Regions from separate parts of the Paraburkholderia sp. BR10141 genome, predicted to be linked through region 1. Evidence: predicted binding sites of a transcription regulator. Region 1 holds the regulator's gene; the other holds the start of a gene.
What was found. The regulator FliA, encoded in region 1, starts transcription of late flagellar genes. The targets are predictions, from matches to a motif close to CTAAAGTTTNNNNNNNNNNNGCCGNTA.
Positions count from the first base shown of each region.

Region 2: fliD (flagellar filament capping protein FliD) is a predicted target of FliA. The motif match lies at 2,769-2,795, and genes of this name have one in related genera.

Region 1 covers NZ_JBMIQH010000014.1:127,101-131,491, forward strand. Annotated here, with positions in the region: gene flhF (flagellar biosynthesis protein FlhF) at 1-811, shown strand, start outside; partial or broken gene ACOJB8_RS20525 (MinD/ParA family ATP-binding protein) at 804-1,586, shown strand; gene ACOJB8_RS20530 (RNA polymerase sigma factor FliA) at 1,942-2,673, shown strand; gene ACOJB8_RS20535 (flagella synthesis protein FlgN) at 2,846-3,289, opposite strand; gene flgM (flagellar biosynthesis anti-sigma factor FlgM) at 3,340-3,684, opposite strand; gene flgA (flagellar basal body P-ring formation chaperone FlgA) at 3,866-4,391, opposite strand, start outside.
Region 2 covers NZ_JBMIQH010000001.1:43,103-47,493, forward strand. Annotated here, with positions in the region: gene ACOJB8_RS00205 (acyl-CoA synthetase) at 1-680, shown strand, start outside; gene ACOJB8_RS00210 (hypothetical protein) at 992-1,309, shown strand; gene ACOJB8_RS00215 (IMPACT family protein) at 2,111-2,704, shown strand; gene fliD (flagellar filament capping protein FliD) at 2,862-4,304, shown strand.

The DNA.
Region 1 (4,391 bases):
CGACCGGCTGCCCGACGTGCAGACCGAAGAGGCCGGCATGGAGTGGCTCCAGTCGGTGCTCGAATCGAACCTGCCCGTGCTCGAAGACGAACAGGCGCTGATGGAGCGCGGCGGTGTGTTCGCGCTGATGGGCCCGACGGGCGTGGGCAAGACCACGACCACCGCGAAGCTCGCCGCGCGCTGCGTGATGCGCTTCGGCGCGAGCAAGGTGGCGCTGCTCACCACCGACAGCTACCGGATCGGCGGCCACGAGCAACTGCGCATCTTCGGCAAGATCCTCGGCGTTTCGGTGCACGCGGTGCGTGACGGCGCGGACCTCCAGCTCGCGCTCACCGAACTCAAGAACAAGCACATCGTGCTGATCGACACGATCGGCATGAGCCAGCGCGACCGCGCCGTGGCCGACCAGATCGCCATGCTGTGCGGCGCGGGCCGCCCGGTGCAGCGCCTGCTGCTGCTCTCGGCGACCAACCACGGCGACACGCTCAACGAAGTCGTGCAGGCCTACCAGAGCGGCCCGGACAACGCGCCGCTCACGGGCTGCATCCTCACCAAGCTCGACGAGGCGACCAACCTCGGCAGCGCGCTCGACACCGTGCTGCGCTACAAGCTGCCGGTGCATTACGTCTCGACGGGCCAGAAGGTCCCCGAGAACCTTTACGTGGCGACGCGCCGCTTCCTGATCCGCAGCGCTTTCTGCATTCCGCGAGAGAGTTCGCCGTTCGTGCCGCACGAAGACGATATCCCGGCGCTGCTGTCGGCACTCTCGACGCGTACGAATTCGCAGGCTCCCGAGGTCAGGTTTGGATAAGTTCGTAATCGATCAAGCTGAAGGGCTGCGGCGGCTTCTCGCGCGTGAAGGCTCGCGCGTGGTCGCAGTGACGGGCGGTGCAGGTTCGCCCGGACGCACGACCACGGTGGTCAATCTCGCGGCGGCGCTCACCGCGCAGGGCAAGGACGTGCTCGTGATCGACGAGTGTCTGGGACCCCGCTCGGTCTGTGCGCTGGTGGGCGGTGTGCGCGGCGCAGGCAACTTCGCCGCCGTCGTGCGCGGCGAGCGCACGCTCGACGAAGCCGTGGGCCGCCATGCGCTCGGCTTCGGCGTGCTGGCCGCCTCGCGCGACAATCGCGCGCAGTACACGTCCGCCCAGCTGCAGAAGGTCATTTCGGGCCCCGCGGACATCGTACTGATCGACGCGCAGCTCGACGCCGATGGCGCGCTTTCGCCGCTCGCCATGCATGCGCACGATGTGCTGATCGTGATGCGCATCGGTGCGCAGTCGATCACGGACGCCTACGCGTGCATGAAACGGCTGCACTTCGCGCATGCGATCGCGCAGTTTCGCGTGCTCGCGAATCATGTGGCGAACGCGAGCGACGCGCAGGCCGCGATCGAGAATCTCGCAGGGGTGGCGAGCCGCTACCTGAGCGTGTCGCTCGACAGCGCCGGAAGCGTCGCCGCCGATCAGCACATGGCGCAGGCGCTCAGGCTTGCGCGCTGCATCGTCGATGCGTTTCCGTCGACGGCCGCCGCGCGCGATTTCCGCCACGTGGCCGCCGAGCTGCCGCACTGGCCGATGCGACCCGCGGTCTCGGCGTGCTCGCCGGCCACGGCACGCGCGAATGCACTGTTCGGCGCGAAGGACGAAGAACATGAAGCGGCGGGCTACGCACCCGTCGACGATCCGGACGGCGCGCCGCAAGCCGGCGTCCAGCCCCACGCTACCCAAGCAACAAACGCCGCACACAGCACGCTCGCCGCGAACGCCGATTCGTTCGTAGCGGCCGTGACGGGTGTGCATCCCGCACCCAACGCAACATCCGCGTCCGCTCCGGCCCATGTGGGCTGGCGGACCGATACGCCCGCGCAGCGGACGTCGCCGCAGCACGTCTGACGTGCGCACGACGACGCCAACAGGGAGATGAGAAGTGGAGAGCACGATGTATAACGCTCAAGGAAAAATTTCGCAGGCCGACGTGCTCGCGAAATACGCGCCGCTCGTCAGACGGCTCGGCTTGCAGCTCGTCGCCAAGATGCCGGCGAGCGTGGACCTCGACGACCTGATCCAGGCCGGCATGATCGGCCTGCTCGACGCGGCCAACCGCTACAAGGAAGATCAGGGCGCGCAGTTCGAGACCTACGCGAGCCAGCGCATTCGCGGCGCAATGCTCGACGAGTTGCGCAGCAACGACTGGCTGCCGCGCAGCCTGCGCCGCACCTCGCGTGAAGTGGAAAGCGCGGTGCACAAGGTGGAGCAGCGGCTCGGGCGCTCGGCGAGCGAGACGGAGATCGCCGAGCATCTGAGCATGCCGCTCGACGAGTATCAGAGCATGCTGCAGGAACTGCATGGCAGCCAGCTCATCTACTACGAAGACTTCGACCGTTCCGCCGAGGACGAACCGTTCCTCGACCGCTACTGCGTCGATCATTCGGACCCGCTTTCGGCGCTGCTCGACGACAGCCTGCGCGGCGCGCTCATCGAGGCGATCGACCGGCTGCCCGAGCGCGAGAAGCTGCTCATGTCGCTCTATTACGAGCGCGGCATGAACCTGCGCGAAATCGGCGCGGTGATGGAGGTGAGCGAGTCGCGCGTGTGCCAGCTGCACAGCCAGGCGGTGGCGCGCCTGCGCACGCGACTGCGCGAGATGTCGTGGGCCGGCCAGGAGAATTGAGGCGGTAGACGGCGCGCGCGGCGGCCAGCGCGAGCCGGAGTGCAGTTGCAGTGACAGAGCCGGGGTGCGAGAGCGCCCCGGCTTTTTTGTTGGCGGACTGGACTCGCGCAAAACAAAAAAGCCGAAGCATCACTGCTTCGGCTTTTGTCTTTGGCGGACGATCTACGCGCGCTTACAGCCCGAACGCCGGCAACCGCCCATCGGGACCGTACAGCATCGAGCCGTTGCCCGTTTCGCCGCGCAGGATCGAGAGCGCGCGGCGGTTATGTTCCATGCGCGTGCGGATCATCATGCCAATGGTGAGATTCTTGCGGCGCGCGCGCTCGGTCGACCCCTTGAGCAGCGCCCACTGACTTGCCAGACGCGCGTCGCCGTCGCAGGCCATTTCGATGCCCTTGCGGCCGCCCGGCAGGCCGAGGCCGGCCAGTTGCGCGTCGCGCGCTTTTTCGAGGCCCGCGAGACGCTGCGTGAGCGTCGTCTTCTGCTCGACGATTTGCGGGAGCGCCTCCATGCCATCGGCCGACACGAGCGCCTTTTCTTCATAGGCGAGCAGCGACGCGAACGCCTCGACCGTGGCGTGTTCGTCGATCAGTGTGGCCAACAGGGCATCTTTCATTGCAAGGCACCAAAAAAAGCGAGGTTTGCGCGGCGCTCGCGCATCGGGCGTCAGTTGCCCGACGTCGGCTTCATGAGGTCGCGCGCGGTCTGGATCACGCCGTCGGCGATCTTGCCGGAGTCGATCTGCAACGTGCCGTTGCGGATCGCGTCCTTGATCGACTGCACGTGCGCCGTGTCGATGTCGGCGGAACCGCTCGCCGCGAGCGAGCGCATCGTCGACGAGAGCGACGACAGGCTCACGTTCGCGCCGCCTTGAGCGGCGGCGGTCGTGCTGCCTGCCGCGCTGGAGGTGGTAGCGGTGTCGGTGCTTACGCCGGTCGAATCGGCTTGCGAGCGCGCGAGGCCATCCTGCAGCGTGCGCGGATCATTGCGGGTGGAGGAGTCAACTTTCACGATGGGCGTTCCTGATCGATTTGACCTTGATAACGGCACAGGTCGGGCCGAACTTTAGCCGAAAAATCCCACCGTTACATGCTGTTACGTGTGCTGGCGCACAAAGCCGGAGACGGCCGGATCGGGCCGCCGGACGGGGCTCGGCGCGCCCTGATCCGGCCCTTGCCAGCGCTTACCGGCCCTAGATCTGCACCTGCACGGTACCCGCGTCCTTGACCACGCCCGAGATGATCTGGCCGCCGCTCGTGCGCACGCGCACCTGCTGGCCCGGCTCGGCGTTGTTGAGCGCGCTGCCCTCGGCGGAGATCGTGAAGTTGCTGCCCACGGCAATCACCTTGACCGTCTGGCCGATGACCACCGAGGCGGCGCTGCGCAACATGTCGGTGCGCAGCGGCAGTCCCGCGGAAATCCGGGCGAGCGCGACGGCGCCGGTCGCCTGGTTGGGATCGGTGATGATGGTCTGCGGCAGGTTCGCGAGGTCGCCCGCGCGCGGCATGAAATCGGCGGCCGAAAGCGCCTCGCCCGCGCCGATCTGACGCGAGGCCACGTAGTAGGTCACGTCCACCGCAATGCGCGCGCTCACATAGAGCGTCCACGGCTTCGCGCCGATGCAGCGCACGCCCACGGTCGTGTGGCCATAGGTGCGCGCGCCCGGCGGCATGAACGGCTCGAGTGACGTGCAGGCTGCGAGGCCACGCGGAAACACC
Region 2 (4,391 bases), on a different contig from region 1:
AGGTGTACGGCCCCGCTGCCGTATGCGCGGTACAGGCGGGCTGGCAGACGCTGCCCGACGAGGAGCAGGCGCGCCTCGCCGCACGCCAGGGCGTGCGCTATCACCTCCAAAGCGGCGTCAGCGTGCGCAATGCGCAGACGATGGAGCCCGTTCCCGCCGACGGAGAAACGCTCGGCGAGATCATGTTCCGCGGCAACATCTGCATGAAGGGCTATTTGAAAAACGAGCGCGCGACGGAAGAGGCGTTCCGCGGCGGCTGGTTCCATACGGGCGACCTCGGCGTGATGACGCCCGACGGCTACGTGCGCATTACCGACCGCAGCAAGGACATCATCATCTCCGGCGGCGAGAATATTTCGAGCATCGAGGTGGAAGACACGCTGTATCGCCATCCGGCCGTCGCGCTCGCCGCCGTCGTGGCGATGCCCGATCCGAAGTGGGGCGAAGTGCCTTGCGCGTTCGTCGAACTGCGGCCCGGCGCGAGCGCCACGGCCGAGGAAATCATCGCGCACTGCCGGCTCTTTCTCGCGCACTTCAAGGTGCCACGCGCCGTGCGATTCGGCGAACTGCCGCGCACGGCCACGGGCAAGATCCAGAAATATGAGTTGCGCGCGCAACTAGGTTCGCAAAGCGCGATCGACGTGGCTGGTGCAACACCCGCGCCGAAAACACCTCGGTAAGAACGACATCGGGGCCTGCTGGCCGGTAGACGTGACGCATTCAGGCGGCCCGCGCGGCCTGAATGTAACGTCAGTTGACACCCCGACCCCCTGTGGCTCGGTCGCGATTGTCAGGTGCGGCGCTTAATCCTTTCTGCATCAAGGGCGAACTGTCAAAGCAGCCTTTCTCGCATGAAGAATCGTATGAAACGAAAGCTTACAAGTGGTCACGTTTTCCTCCGCTTCGGGCCGATAAGCTTTGAACCGTGGTCGCAACACAAAGGCATCCCGATGCCGCGTGACTGACGACGCAACCAACGAGGAGGTAACTCATGAACACGAAGAGCTGGAAGACCCCCGCCCGCGCCATCGCCGCAGCACTGATCGCCGGCGGCGCATTGATGGGCGCATCGAGCGCCTTCGCTCAATCCGCACCGTATGGGCTGCGTGCCGAATCGGCGCCGCAATACGGTCAACCGCGCATGATGCCGGTGGACGCGCACGTCTCGATCGGCTGGCACGAGAACCGTTATTACGACGGCCACCGCTATTGGGAACACGACGAGTGGATGCACCATCACCCGCACGATCCGGGTCCCCCGCGCTACCGCGAGGACGACCATCGTCCGCCGCCCCCGCCGCGTTACTGATGCGCGTGATGCGCGCGTGATCCAGGGGCCGCCTTCTCTGGAGGCCCCTGAAGCGGCACACCGAGGCCGGTCTTCCCTCAAGGGAGACCGGCCTCGGCGCATTTCGGCGCCTTACTTCAGCACGCGTGTGCGAACGCATGGATATCGTTCGGCATGCGAAACAATGTGAGCACGATGCCCGCCACACGGCGTATCCGGGCTGCCGTGCCGCGCGCCGGCTGCGGCCGGAAAGGCAGATGTCAGTAATTGCAGGTAATGCGGAAGTGTTGCCGGCCGCACGGCGCGCGGGTAACGTTGATGGGCGTTTCGTTCCCCGGAGCGCACGGTGTATTCTCATTGCCCGGCCAGCGATGGCCGGGATTTTTTTGCGCGCGAATGAGAACACTAGCGCCCTTTGGGTGTCACGCGCACCAGGTTTTTTTTCCGATTGCGGCCGCAATTTTGCGGACGTAAGGTGGGATTGCCTCTTGAGAACAGGCGAGCCTTGTGACCCCCGGTCGTGACACAGTCCGACCGGGGATTTTTTTGGCTTCTGTGCTTTGGAGAATCGCGTCTGCCGGAACATGCAGCGGCGCCGCGAGAGAAGGAACGATGACGGATCACCGAATGAGGAGTTCGGCTTCGCTCCAGCCAGAGCTAGATCCGTCATGCCGTGCATTATCCGGGCTGAAGGCCGGGGCGTCACTAGCATCCGGCGCAAAGAACCATTACGCAAACTGGCAAGATATGGGGACGGACGTCGAAAGCCGGCCCATGAGCATCGGTTAACATGGGGGTTTCGCCAGCAGTGCCACCCCGCTTGTGCCAACTTTCACCCTCGCCCATCCCGTCACCGCGGCACTCGATGTCCGCAAGAGCCGCTTCATCGCGCACGCCATTCCCGTTGCCGACCGCGAAGCGGCCATGGCCGAAATCCGCCGTCTGCGCGACGAACACCCCACCGCCACGCACGTTTGCTGGGCGCTGCTTGCGGGCGGCCAGTCCGGCATGTCCGACGATGGCGAACCCTCCGGCACCGCCGGCCGCCCGATCCTCGAAGTGCTGCGCCATCACGACCTGGACGGCGTACTCGCCGCCGTGGTGCGCTATTACGGCGGCGTGAAGCTCGGCGCGGGCGGCCTCGTGCGCGCCTATACCGACGCCATTGCCAGCGCCCTGCAGGGGGCCGAGCGCGTCGAGCGCATTGCGCAGGCGCGCCTCACCGTCGAACTCGGCTATCCCGACGAAACCCGCGTGCGCCACTGGATCGACCAGGAGCAGTTCACGCTCGTGGAAAGCCAGTACACCATGACGGTCCGCCTCACCATCCAGTTGCCCGCCACCGCCGTGGACGCCGCGCGCACCACGCTCACCGATCTCACGCAAGGCCGCTCGGGCTTCCCCGAGCCCGTCTGAGGCGGGCGGCTGGCTGCCGCCGCAATGCCGATCGCGCACTTTTCAAAAACGTTTCATTTCTTTCATAAAGTTTCATGAAAGCTTGCCGTAATGAAAGCATGGCCGCGCATTCGCGCGTTCCGTCGACTAGACGCACCAGAACGAACGGACTTCTTTCATGGCAAGCACGATCACGAACACCACGACCGCCAGCGCGAACAGCGCGCTGAGCGACGCCGCCCAGTCGATCATCAGCGGCGCGACCAACTCCGCACTTGACGTCAACCAGCTCGTCAAGGCGCTCGTCAACGCGAAGATCGCGGGGCCGAGCGCCATCCTCAGTGCGAAGCAGACTGCCAGCAACACGACGCTGTCGGCGCTCGGCACGCTGAAGTCGGCGCTCGCTTCGCTCCAGACCGCGCTCGAGCCGTTCAAGGACGGCGCCGCGCTGCAGCGCTTCACCGTCACGACGAGCGAGAAGGACAAGGGCTTGAGCGCGGTGGCCGGCAAGAACGCCGTGGCGAGCAGCTTCACGGTCGAAGTCGATCGCCTCGCGACAGCGCATAAGCTCGCCTCGGACAGCTTCGACACGGGCGAGACGCTCGGGGAAGGCAGCCTCGACATCGCGATGGGCGGCAAGTCCATGCATCTGACGATCGCTGCGGGCAGCAACAAGCTCACCGACGTCGTCGCGGCGATCAACCGGGCGAAGGACAACCCAGGCGTCACGGCGTCGATCGTCAACGGCGCCGACGGCCAGCACCTCGTGCTGACCGCGAACAAGACCGGCGCGGCCAACGCGATCGACGTGCAGGCGGGCGCGGGCGTCGACACGCGGCTCGCTTCCTCGCAGATGCGCGAAGTCGAGGCAGCCGGCGACGCCGAGCTGCGCATCGACGGCACGCGCGTCACGAGTGCGAGCAACACGCTCGAGGGCGTGGTGAGCGACATCACGATCAAGCTTGCAAGCGCCTCGGTGGGCACGAAGCAAACGCTCACCGTCGCTCCCGACACCCAAGCGACGGGCACATCCATCCGCGACTTCGTGAAGGCGTACAACAGTTACGTCGATGCCCTGAACGGGCTGACCTCCTATACGGCCGCAACCGGTTCGACGAGCGCGCAGGCAGGCGCGCTGCTCGGCGACTCGATCGCGCGCACACTCGCGGCGAGTCTGCCGGCGCTCGTTTCGGCGGGCGTGAAGGGCAGCGACGGCGTGACCCATTCGCTGGGCGAGATCGGCATCAAGCTCGACAAGAGCGGGAAGCTCGAGATCGACGACGAGACGTTCAAGAAGGCGCTGCAACCGGGCAACAGCGCGATTGCGGCGCTGTTCGGCAGCGGCGGCCTGACCACGAAGCTCAACAGCGCCATTACGCCTTACGTGCAGTCGAGCGGCATCATCGAGCGACGCAGCACGGCCATCAACAAGGAGCTCGACGACATCAAAAAGCAGTCGTCGATGCTCGATGTGCGCGCAACCCAGCTCACTGCGAAATTCAACCGCCAGTTCACCGCGCTCAATAACCTCATGTCGATCATGAACAACAACCAGCAATATCTGACACAGCTCTTTGGCGGTGCAAACAGCGCGGGCGCCCTCGCGACGAATCACAAATAAGGCTTGAATACGCCGTGATCGACGCTAGCAAACGTCGACGGCAGACGAAAAAAAAGGCCGCCGAGTGAATCGGCGGCCAACAGGGGA